One region of the Paenibacillus sp. V4I7 genome, then DNA from elsewhere that is predicted to be linked to it. Evidence: riboswitches for the same ligand, from Rfam matches in the RefSeq annotation. Region 1 holds a riboswitch; the other holds the start of a gene.

Region 1 (5,933 bases):
CTCATCGATCTGAGATTGTGCAGTCCATCAGCGGATTCCAAATGGGTAAGCATCATGTTTATTATCCAGAAGAGCTGTTGGAACGCTTGAACGCAACCAATTATCCTGATTTATGGGCACTGCTAGGTGAGCAAGATTAACAAGATAAGCTAGAAAATAAGTGCAATAGAATATTTCAATTTAAGGGAGAACATAAATGCTAACGGATTCACACACACATTTAAATGCTGAACAATTTAATGAAGATCAAGATGAAGTGATAGAACGAGCGCTGGACGCCGGGGTGACAAGAATAGTAAATGTAGGCTTCAACCGGGAGACCATACCCAGTTCGATTGCCCTCGCTGAGAGGTACGATTTCATCTATTCTACGGTAGGGTGGCATCCTGTTGATGCTATTGATATGATGCCTGGGGACTTGGAATGGATTGAAGAGTTGTGCAAGCATGAGAAAGTTGTTGCCATCGGAGAAATTGGACTAGATTACTACTGGGATAAGTCGCCGAAGGATGTACAGCAGCGGGTATTTCGGGAGCAAATTCGTCTAGCGCGTAAATTGGGGATGCCCATTGTCATACATAATCGAGATGCCCATCAAGATATTTTGCATATTTTAAAAGAAGAGAAGGCCGAGGAAGTGGGGGGAATCATGCACTGCTTTTCAGGAAGCTGGGAGACGGCGAAGCAGTGTCTGGATATGAATTTTCATATTTCTTTTGGAGGTCCAGTTACGTTTAAGAACGCTAAGCAACCGAAGGAAGTGCTGGCGAAAGTTCCGTTAGATCGTTTATTAATTGAGACCGATGCTCCCTACCTGACCCCCCATCCTTTCCGCGGCAAGCGCAATGAAACCGGCTATGTTCGCTTGGTAGCTGAGACAGCCGCGGAAATTCGGGGGTTGACTTTGGAGGAAATAGCGGAAATAACAACGAACAATGCCATTCGATTGTTAGGTCTCAAGTAAAGCGTTTTTCTCGAACTTGCGACGAAGCACAATGCCGCAGCTGAAAGAGATGAAGATGAGACTGATTAGTGGAACGAGTAGATAGATTGGTGAAGAGCGAATCATAAGAGGAATTGTCAAGATACATAGCTCTAGAAGCAAGACAGACCAAATAATAAAGGCCAGCGAACCGGCTTTTGAATTCTGATTGAGCGGGTACATCTCCAGCCAGAACGTATAGCGATGGGCGCGCTCGAGAGACGATAACTGAACAAGGGAAATTAGAAGAGAAATCATGAAGATTAAACTCCTTGCAGTACCGCTGCTTGAAACGGCTATAGCTAGTACCCCTAACAAGGTGATACGCAGTACGATCGCGAACAGCTCCGTACGCAGCAATGTCTTCATATATAGGTACAAAAAGGTTGCATCTTGTCTAAAAGGTATGAACCGTGTCAGCCCGCTGATCCAACTTCGGCGGGCTATTCGCGTTCCCATTTGAGGCACATCGACGAACCAGCTGAAAAAGGCATAAAGCCGAGCTTGCTGCTGATTTTCCTTGGTGATCAAGTAGTCCCAACCGATGACGTATTTAGATACAAAATAAACGGCTGCTATCCATAAGAAAATAAGAAGCAGCGCAGCGCAACTTGCCCATAAAATGCTGGTTAGAAATTGCAGTGAAATGAGAGCGGTTGTTGCAATCCATCGAAAGCTAACCGAAGCTAATCTGGTGCGCTCATGGGCAAAGCGACTTTCCTGCCAACTCGCTAATAAATTAGCTATCTTTAATAGAAGAAGTAGTGCGAGCATCAGTAAGAAATGCTGCTCTGAAGCGCCGAGGCAGTGGTGATAAAGCGGCCATAAAATCACCCAGGCGATAAATGTCCAAAAAGCTTGCAGTGTCAAACTGTACATGAATCCACTTCGGAAATAAGCGCCCATTTGATGTTCGATCCGTAACAAAAACATGCGGTCTGCTTTCCTTACCAAGGTACGAATAGGGCTTGAAGATAGCAGAGGAACGAGCAGCAAAAGCACGATCCACAGATAGGGATAATCTGTCGGAAGACGCTGTAGTATTTTTGCATAATAATAGGAAGAAATGATGACAAGAAATAACACGAGACCGATGAAATTACTACGCGCTGCGTATTGCCAATAGCCCATGGATTCCTTCATATAATGTTCGAATCTTTGCTGCCATAAGGCACGGGTGTTGATATCCATATTGCTCATAAAGAGTCCCCTTGTACAAGCTTATAGAAAATGTCGTCTAGTGACGCTCCAGGGAGTTCGGTTTGCCCGCGTAATTCGACTAAATCACCCTGAGCAACCATACGACCTCGATGAAGGACAACGTAATTATCGCAATATTTTTCAATGGTTGACAAAATATGCGATGAGATGAGGAATGATGCTCCTTTATGTTTCATTTTCACCATTAATTCGAGTAATGAACGGATCGCTAATGGGTCGAGGCCGAGAAAGGGTTCATCGATAATATATAACGAGGGTTCGATCAGAAATGCGTTCATAATCATGACTTTCTGTTTCATTCCTTTGGATAAATGACTGGCGAAGCTGTTCAGCTTGTCCTTCATTTGAAACTGCTCCAAAAGGGAGCTGGATCGAGCCAAATAGTCGTCCTTCGACAAGCCGTAGGCCATAGCGGTTAGCTCAAGGTGTTCGCGGATCGTAAGCTCTTCGTAGAGCTCGGGGCTTTCGGGTACATAAGCGTATGTAGCACGATAGGACAAAGGATTTTCAGCTAAAGTCAGACCGTTAATTCGAATGGATCCTTTTTGCGGTTGAAGAAGGCCGAGAATGTTTTTGATCGTCGTACTTTTACCCGCGCCATTAAGTCCGATCAGACCCATCATTTCACCTTGACGGATAGAAAAGGTTAGGTCATGAAGAACGGGTTTTTTTGGTAAATATCCCCCATATAAAGAGTCAACTTGTAGAATGGAGCCCATCTCATTGCCTCCCTGATTAGCAAATTATTGGTATTTATGAATCACTTTCCTATACGAACATTATAAACAAATTTGTAATTTAAGCCTAGTTTTGGGGTGAAAAGTTGAAAAGAGTTAGTATACGTACGTTAAAGTGAGATATAAGTAGAAATAGAGCTATTTAATTGTTCATTTAAGCGAATTTTAGTCGATTTAGCCCTTTTTAGTAGGTGTTAATCCCTTTACAGGTTAAGATTAACAGCGTAATATACTTTTCATAATAACTTAATAACCAATTTGCCATTTTTCCATTCGCTGAGTTCCATTTATGGGAACGGGGGAACCACTGTAAGCTGAAGAAGCGTGCTTCTTGAGTGAACAGAGTGAGTAACAGGGGTGAATCTTTGAGTATACTTCGTATGCTCTTAGTAGGGCGACTCTCACGTCCGAATCCGTCAGCTAACCTCGTAAGCGTAAGAGAGGTAACGATTGTCGTGCGTGCTATTTGTGTATTTTACTATACAAACTAAGCCAGCGAGAAGAGTCCTCTTCTTGCTGGCTTTTTGTCTTCATAAAGGGCTATACACATTTCGGACGACTAATATTTGCCCGGAATTCATATGAATGTTGAATAGGCAAACTGGTGTGGGACGACCAGAAGGCAGCGGTTTAGCACCGTACTGCTGATGGCGAACACGTTAAGTTAAACTAAAAAACCTTAGTCGCGTCAAATCTAATCATGCTGTAACCTGGCGGCGAGGCTTTGAAGGAGGACCGAAGAAGTGGGCAGTATCTCTATTAGCGAGACCCATGTAAAACGATCATCCAGCATGTCCTTCGCATTGCGATGGAAGCATGAAAACTTGCGTTTGATTTTAAGCTTAGCCATAATTTCAATCGCAATGACTTTCATGTTTTTGGTGTTGTTGTACGGTACGGCTACCAAGAGCGTATCCGTGGTTGTGAATGGACAAGAAACCGTTGTGCATACGAAGCAATGGGTCCTGCAACGCCTACTGGATGAACAAGCCATAAAGATTGGTGAACACGATGAAATTTCTACTGCGCCAACGACAACAATCAAGGGTGGAGACAAAATTGTCATCGAACATGCCTCACCGATTCAATTGACTGCTGATGGAAAGACCACCACTGTTTACACAACTGCAAGAACGGTAGAAAGTGCATTGCAACGTTTACATATTGCACTTGGGGAGCACGATCGTTTAACTCCCGAACCGACAGCCTCTCTGAGCTCGGGCGATGAAATCAAAATCGTTCGTGTAAAAAAAGAGACGGAGGAAGTAACTGAGCCGATTGCGTTCGATACGGAAAAGAAGAGCGACGCATCGCTACTCAAAGGCAAAGAGCAAGTCGTCCAAGAAGGTAAAGAGGGCGTACTCTTGAAGAAGAAAGAAAAGACTTTCGAAGATGGTGTTTTAGTCGCGGAAGCAGTTGTGGGTGAAGAAGTACAAACAGAAAGTATTAATAAAGTTGTGTCCGTAGGTACGAAAAACCCTGTGGTTGTTCTCTCGTCTTCATCACCTAGTGTGGATGAGGTTTCGAAGAACGGTGTTACCTTTGGTTATAAACAAATCCTGAAGAATGTGAAGTTAACTGCGTATTCAGCAGGCGTTGCATCCACAGGTAAATCCGAAGGATCACCTGGTTACGGTAAAACCTATACAGGGACTACGGTGTCAGAAGGCAGAACGATTGCTGTTGATCCAAAAGTCATCCCGCTCGGATGGTGGGTATTCATCGAGGGCATTGGCTTCCGCCGTGCTGAAGATATTGGCAGCGGTGTGAAAGGTCAAATGATTGATGTCTACTTTGAAGATCATGGTTATGCCAATAAATTCGGGACGAAGCAAGGGTACACCGTGTATGTGGTAGGACCGAAAAAGCCGTCTGAAAATTAACGTGTAAACGTCTGTTTCAGAGGGAAGAATGTCATATATACGTTGCCAGGTGACGACCTGGGCGAAAGAAGAGGGGACCCCTCTTCTTTTTCTGCGTACTGGGAAGGGAACCGCTTATGATAAAAGAAGTGATTGTCGTCGAAGGCAAAGACGATACAGCTGCTATTCGCCGAGCGGTAGAGGCGGATACGATTGAAACAGGCGGCTCTGCGATCGGACAAGCGGTGCTAAAGCGTATTGCACTTGCGCAGCAGCGCAGAGGCGTTATTATATTCACGGATCCAGATCACGCAGGTGAACGGATTCGGAAGATTGTAGCAGCCAAGGTGCCTGGCTGCAAGCATGCCTTCATTACGCAGGAGCAGGCGGAGTATAAGGGTGATATTGGCGTCGAGAATGCGACGCCTGAGACGATCCGTCAGGCTCTTCAGAGCCTTCGCACGGAATATGATGGTGCGGTTTCACAGCTGACCATGGAGGATCTTATGGCCGCAGGGTTGATTGTTCATGTTGAGGCGGCTTCTCGCCGGCTGATTGTGGGTAAAGCGTTAGGGATTGGCTATTGCAATGGCAAGCAGTTTTATAAGCGCTGTGCGATGTTTCAAATCTCTCGTGAGGAATTTGAGGCGGCTTTGGAGCATTTGGAAGCTGATAAGTAGAATGGCTATTTTTCTCTATTCGTACAGACGGGAATTGAGCAGCAATTGTTGCACTTCTTGCAACAACTTCCAACTGAAAATATGTATTCATTCAGCAAGCTCTCATGAGCTTACATGACTATGCATGTAGAAATAAATTGCATGAGATTTGGGCAGAGTTTATTAAGTAATTGAATGATAATGAAGAATGTGAAATCCAGAACCTATAGATAATGAGGTCTATATCATGAATGTACCCAACAATGAAGTGATTGTAACAGCCGATGACGTGGCTACACCGAGTAAAACGAAACAAATTATTAAGAGAAATGGTCTGGTGCTCAAGAAGAGCTTGGGTCAGAACTTTCTGATTGACCAAAATATCCTAAGCAAGATTGTCATGGCGGCAGAGCTCGGGCCGAACAAGGCTGTGCTTGAGATCGGCCCTGGCATTGGGGCGCTCACGCAGCAG
Region 2 (5,933 bases), 1.2 Mb from region 1:
TCTAGAAGCAAAAAAAGACCGGCTCCAATCAGCACTAGTGCTGTATTGCGGTTACGGTTGCTTTTAGTTTCTTCTCCCATCGCTGCACCTCCTCTGGCTGACTTTTAAATTAGTTCATATAGATTCCTAGCATACCATAAGAATGGACGACCTCCAAGATGCAAATCCTTGCGCGGCAAGGCTTCCGCATGAATCATGGAGGTCAAGAGCTCCTGCGCCTAGTTATTAGGCGCTTGAGGGATAACACGCGACTATTTCTTGTCGCGTGGGTCGGTGTCACCGCTGGAGCGATGCTGCTGCCAATCCTGCTGGAACTTGCCGCGCAGCGTGCGCAGCTCCTGCTGAAGGTTGCCGCCGGCTTCCTTCAGCGTCTCTTGCGACAGGCGGCCCGCTTCGCGGAGCCCCTGCAGCGCTTCCCGGCCGAGCTCGCGGCCGGTCACTTCCAGCTCGCGCCAAGTGTCGCGAGCCTCTTTCTCGTGCAGACCGCTGCTCGGCGGCTGCACCCCCTCGGCTGCGTGCCCCGCACGCAGCCCGCGCAGTTCATCCGCGAGCGCCAGGCACACGTCCTGGCTGCTCGCGTACTGCGCGCGGTAGTGCTCGCAAGCGGCTTCCTCGCGCTGCTTCTCTTGCAGCGCGAGCCGCGCGAGCTCTTCATCGCCGGCGCGCATTGCCAGCTCGGCTTGCTCGCCGCGCAGCTGCGCCATCTCCTCTGCGTTCACACTGTGGCGTCGCAGCTCAATAGTTCGCTGCAGCGCCTCCTGATAGCGCTGTTCCAGCTTTTCTATCACGCTGCTACCCTGTTCATGATGATCGAGCTTGCCGGCCGTTTCTTGCCATGCAGCTTCTGCTATTTTGCCAATCCGATTCAATATGCTCATGAATTACACCCCCATTTTCTTATGTTTTAAAATTCATTTCGTTTCTTCAATAGATGAATACCGTACACCACTAAACATACAGCGAAAGCAATGGCGATGAAGCCCGATAGTTTAATGGTCAGTATCAAGCCGCCTAAGCCGGCGAAAAACCAACCAATTTTCTTCCCATTCTTAATGCCTACATAGCCTAATCCAAGCATAGCTGCCGGGAATAAAAATCCCATAAAATGAATATGACTGCCAAATTGATGCAGGCAAATAAGTATACCTGCTGTGATTAAAACCAAAGCCAACCCTTTCGATCGATCCATACTCATTCTGCTTACCGCCCCTCACGTGTTCTTCATGCTTCTATCGTACCTGAAACAGCTAAACGTCAAAACGGACTCGCGACTGTTTTTGTACCTAGACCTAAGTCCAGTACCCTCTAAGACCTCCATCCATATTTTGGCCGTTGTCCCACAAGGCCTCAAGTGCTAAACTATTTGAAGCCGAGTCCGGTGCACAGACAAAGTGTCGGTACGGGGGACGATTTACATGGGGTGAATATTTGCTCTTCATCGGAGCAGACTAGGGAGAACCTTCTTCCCGAACCCGTCAACTAACCTCGAAGGCTCATGAAGGAGGATTACCAATTGCATACAATTACTAAAGGGTTAACTAGCCTTGCTGTGTCTTTAACAGTGTTGGCAGGAGGCTTTCTTTCCCCATTTACGGCGAATGCCGCAGAGATGGATGTGAAAGTGCAAGTCAATGATAAACTGGTTCAATTTCCGGATGCTCAGCCTTTTTTGGATGAGAATCATGCTACCCAAGTACCGATTCGTTTCGTAACGGAGAAGCTTGGTTATGAAGTAAAGTGGCAAAAAGAAGGCGATGAGATCAAGGTCACGCTAAATAACAGCAAACATTCAATCACCTTAGTATCTGGACAAAAAGAAGCTGAAATCGATAGCCACCGTGTCGAGATGGACACACATGCGGAATTCCAAAATGGACGCGTATACGTGCCTCTTCGTTTTCTAAGCAAAGTATCCGATATTCCCGTTCAGTGGGACGCTAGCAGCAAATTAGCTATTCTAAGTAAAGATGGCAATAAGTATGCGCCAGATTATGAATTGTTTAAATCCACTGCCTATTCAGCAGATCCATCTGAGAATGGCGGCTACGGAGCTTTTGATTATATGGGTAATCCACTAAGTATTGGAACCGTTGCTGTAGATCCCACCGTGATTCCTCTAGGATCTAAGCTCTATATAGAAGGTTATAATTTCAACGGCTTACCTGTAGGCGGCATGTATGCTTACGCGACAGATACTGGCGGTGCAATCAAAGGCAAGCGTCTTGATATCTTTATCCCAGGATCCAAGCAATCTGTGAAGAAGTTTGGTATCCAAACCATTAAAGTGTACAAATTATCCAATTAAAACGGCTGAAAAAAAAGCTGGTTTCTGAGATTTACTTCTCAAGAAATCAGCTTTTTTTATTTAAGGTGGAAAAATCAGAAAAGCTGCTCTCCCATCATATAGTGACGAGAAGAGCAGCCTGCAGTTACTTAAACTTGATTTTTAGGGATACCATTTAAACTTGGGACGTAATCAGGTGCCTCGTTGCTCGATAGCGTTTGAGCTTCTTCCATAAAATTAGCGTTATTCTGCTGATTATTTTTCTTATCTGCTTTGTTATCTTCGCGGTCATGCTTGGGATCGGCGTCATTTTTGGGCATAGCGTTCACCTCCATTGTCTCATAGTTAGTATGAGAAGGTGACTTGCATTTTATCCCAGTTATCTGAAACTAGCGTTGCTCTTTATATGACTGAACTACCTTCGAGGTTTTTTGTTTTTCTTGCCGCCATATGCTCCATTAGGAATGCAACATACGTTTCGTCCCGAACTAACCAAGCGGCATAATCCCTTTTGACATAACGCTCTGCCTCTTCGAAAGTAGAAAAATGTTGGTTGGATTCGACCCCATCCACATCGACTTCCCATCTGTCTCCCGAAGGAAAAATAAACACTTGTTGTTCATTTCTATTCTCATAAAGTGATCCATAAACAGAATTTTTCATGTTAAATGTATTTTTATTCGCATCCGCGCGAATGGGTTCCATCGGGAATGGCTTCGCTACGTACCACTGATAGGCTTCTTCTGTCATAGAGCAACCGGAAGCTTTAGCATGGCCTCCTCCTCCATAAAGACCCGCAATTTCCGAGACATCGATGTGATCGTGAATCGTTCGAAAGCTTATCTTTTTACCGCCCATATTCATGATTGCGATGTAATCCAGATGAGGATTTTCTTTGCCTAGAGCGTTTCCAAGTTCAGAATGATAGGATTCCGCATGAACGATGCCTACATGATGATCATCGATTCGGGAGTGGATGATTTCCCTCTTTTTTCTGCGCACATAGCGTTCAATTTTTTCTTCTTCCATATCCAAAATTTTTTCTTCAAAGGGATCGAATGCAAAGTTCTCGCTTTGCTGAATGCGAGCCACCATTTTTTCCTCAAATTCTTCAATGGAAATTAAATAAAAGAGATCGTTTAATCGCTTAGCCTTGATATAGTCATTCTGTTCCCATTCCCAGGTATCATACTGACGGACCAATTCGACGAATTCATCTAATCCCTTCATTGGCTTCAACAATCCGTTCTGGATCAGATACTCATAAAATAGAGAAGTTGCAGAAGCAAGTTTTCCATTTTCATACGCAATCTGAACCATTCCCCACGAATATTTGTTTAAATGAAGCGAGGTTTTATGATGATCAATAAGTTTTACTTTTCCACCCGATTTCGCAAACTCGTTTAGTCCTAGTTCATTCGTTTCATCCACGGATAAGTCGGTGATAAACAAATAGTTCTTTTTTCTTGATTTTTCTAAAAAGCGTTTTACTTGTAAATTTAACCCTCCGACAGAGTTATATCGAATTTCTACCTTTTCACCAAATGTTAATCGAGCTATTATACCGCAACCTACTCCATCCAGATCATTATGAGTATACAAATGATACAAGGGCACACCCTCCTGTTAATGATTTCCATTAAGGTACCCTTGATCAAGTCACTTTATTCGGTGTTAATGGACAGAGAAATACTCGAAATGGTCCCATAACTGAAAACGGCCCTATGGTTTTACCAAAGGTACCGTCTGTTTTTATCTTTAAAAGAAATCCGCTAAATAAGTAGTCCGTCGCGGAATGGCATCTTCCAACCGGCTAATAAGTTCATCAGTCCCTTGAAGACGCTCGATTCGGGCCATGAATCCGGCTTTCTGATAACCCATGAACAAAGCCGTCAACGTCTGTATGTTACAGCTAAGTAGTTGGTCCCCTGAAGGTATTTCATCTTCAGATAACTTCGCTACGGTGGCCGCTTTCCCATTGTCTGTGAACTGTAACCGATAAATGCCTTGGTTCCAATCCGCATGCTTGTCTGTAATGTGTAGATATATGGATTCCGCCCCATCGCGAGCTTCATACACATACTGCGTCAGAAAAGCTTCTACATCTACAATTCTTGCCGAGAAATAAGTAATCTTTTCTTGTTTGAACTTTGGATCATGCACTAGAAACGGAAGTTGGTCATCTACTGGTGCATTCACTTCCACCTTGGTTATCATCGAATCATGATCAGCAATGAACTTCCATATGCCACGTCTTGCTTCCTCGTCAAGGAAAACCAACTCATGGATGGTCGCTACCGTGTCCTTTACCTGGTAAAATACATAACCCCGCTGTTCCCCTTGAGCGTTCTTGTAGACGGCAGCTGTGCCCTTTTTAAATTTCAAATAGCGATTATTCCACCAGTCCTCATCTCGCTCCATCATGCCGTTGTATGCTTTTGCAAACTTAGCGTAGATTGGATTCAGGATTTCTCCGCTTTTGGCTACACGTAAGATCGAACTGCCCTCAGCGGCTTGGAACTTGGGAAGCTTATCTACAGGGATTTCATATTTCAAATAATCCACGTATGTTTCCCAGCCATATTTACGATAAAATTCAAACTTAAACGGCGCGAGAAAGGAAATGGTCTGCCCCTGCTCTCTCATCGCTTTAAGCGCTTGAACCAGAAGCTGTCCAACCATTCCATTACGACGGTACTCAGGCCATGTTGCTACGCCCGCTATACCGCCCATCGCAAAGCTCTTCCCATTTAACCAAGTCCGGAAGTTAAGTACCGTGAGCTTTGCAGCCATAGCGCCGTCAACGAAATAGCCCCACACTTGATTAGGATCTGTAGAGGCTATCCGCTCTGCCTTTTCCTCTGCGGTAAGCTCATATTGAAAAGCAAATTCAGATAGAGAAAAGCTCTCCAGAAGCTCCTCTTGTCGTAAAGTACGAATTTCATTCATCTCAAATCACCTCATTTAGAATAGATGAGCTTTTAACAAAGTTGCTGTTAGAACTGGCTTTCCTCGGGGCGTAACACCATGAGCATCGGGCTCTAACGTAATGGCAATCGTATCATAATTATTCGGATTAAATGTGTAATATAACCCGCCTGTACCGTTATCGGTGCTCTTGCCTGTATCTGGAATGCGGTTTAACTATTCAGTCTCAGCTGTTTGACCCGAGGTACGATTTTGCTTTTTGCGCAGCAAGTCGATGACGATATTTCGTGTTAATGATGCTGACTGGTATATCACTTTAACCAAAGTAGTGGCGTGTAGGGCAAATGTCCAATCAACGAATGCCCCCCGGTCATATGCTGTTGTATAGGGATACATCCTACAAAATATACACCGGAGGGGATACTATGTCATATGCAGCTGATTGTGGAACTCCAGGATACGGAAGTTCAGTAGGAGTCGTTCTTGTCCTGTATGTTTTACTTGTCATCATCCTTGCCACGTTCTACTAATGGAGTGAATTGCCTCACACATTGATCTAGTATAAAATGGCCTACCATCAATGACTTCTTACCGGAAGTTCAGCGATAGGTAGGCCATCTTTATTGTATAGGATAAATAATTACGCGTTCGTCTTTTAAGAACCCCTTACCTCCGGCAGGTAAGTAAATCAAACAATCCGCATCTTTGATAGAAACCATAA

Evidence for each region. Region 1 has a riboswitch for cyclic di-AMP ahead of QFZ80_RS32975 (resuscitation-promoting factor). Riboswitches for the same ligand answer to the same signal wherever they lie in the genome.
Region 2: another riboswitch for cyclic di-AMP. It lies ahead of QFZ80_RS27400 (stalk domain-containing protein); the one in region 1 lies ahead of QFZ80_RS32975 (resuscitation-promoting factor).

Annotation. Positions count from the first base shown of each region.
Region 1 is NZ_JAUSZD010000002.1:7,040,360-7,046,292, reverse strand. It holds gene QFZ80_RS32995 (HD domain-containing protein) at 1-140, shown strand, start outside; gene QFZ80_RS32990 (TatD family hydrolase) at 197-964, shown strand; gene QFZ80_RS32985 (ABC transporter permease) at 950-2,182, opposite strand; gene QFZ80_RS32980 (ABC transporter ATP-binding protein) at 2,179-2,922, opposite strand; cyclic di-AMP (ydaO/yuaA leader) riboswitch at 3,205-3,390, shown strand; gene QFZ80_RS32975 (resuscitation-promoting factor) at 3,684-4,823, shown strand; gene rnmV (ribonuclease M5) at 4,940-5,482, shown strand; gene rsmA (16S rRNA (adenine(1518)-N(6)/adenine(1519)-N(6))-dimethyltransferase RsmA) at 5,709-5,933, shown strand, end outside.
Region 2 is NZ_JAUSZD010000002.1:5,851,221-5,857,153, forward strand. It holds gene liaF (cell wall-active antibiotics response protein LiaF) at 1-80, opposite strand, end outside; gene QFZ80_RS27390 (PspA/IM30 family protein) at 252-878, opposite strand; gene QFZ80_RS27395 (LiaF transmembrane domain-containing protein) at 905-1,195, opposite strand; cyclic di-AMP (ydaO/yuaA leader) riboswitch at 1,358-1,509, shown strand; gene QFZ80_RS27400 (stalk domain-containing protein) at 1,514-2,305, shown strand; gene QFZ80_RS27405 (hypothetical protein) at 2,434-2,604, opposite strand; gene QFZ80_RS27410 (DHH family phosphoesterase) at 2,687-3,895, opposite strand; gene QFZ80_RS27415 (GNAT family N-acetyltransferase) at 4,043-5,233, opposite strand; gene QFZ80_RS27420 (YjcZ family sporulation protein) at 5,638-5,742, shown strand; gene QFZ80_RS27425 (molybdopterin molybdotransferase MoeA) at 5,833-5,933, opposite strand, start outside.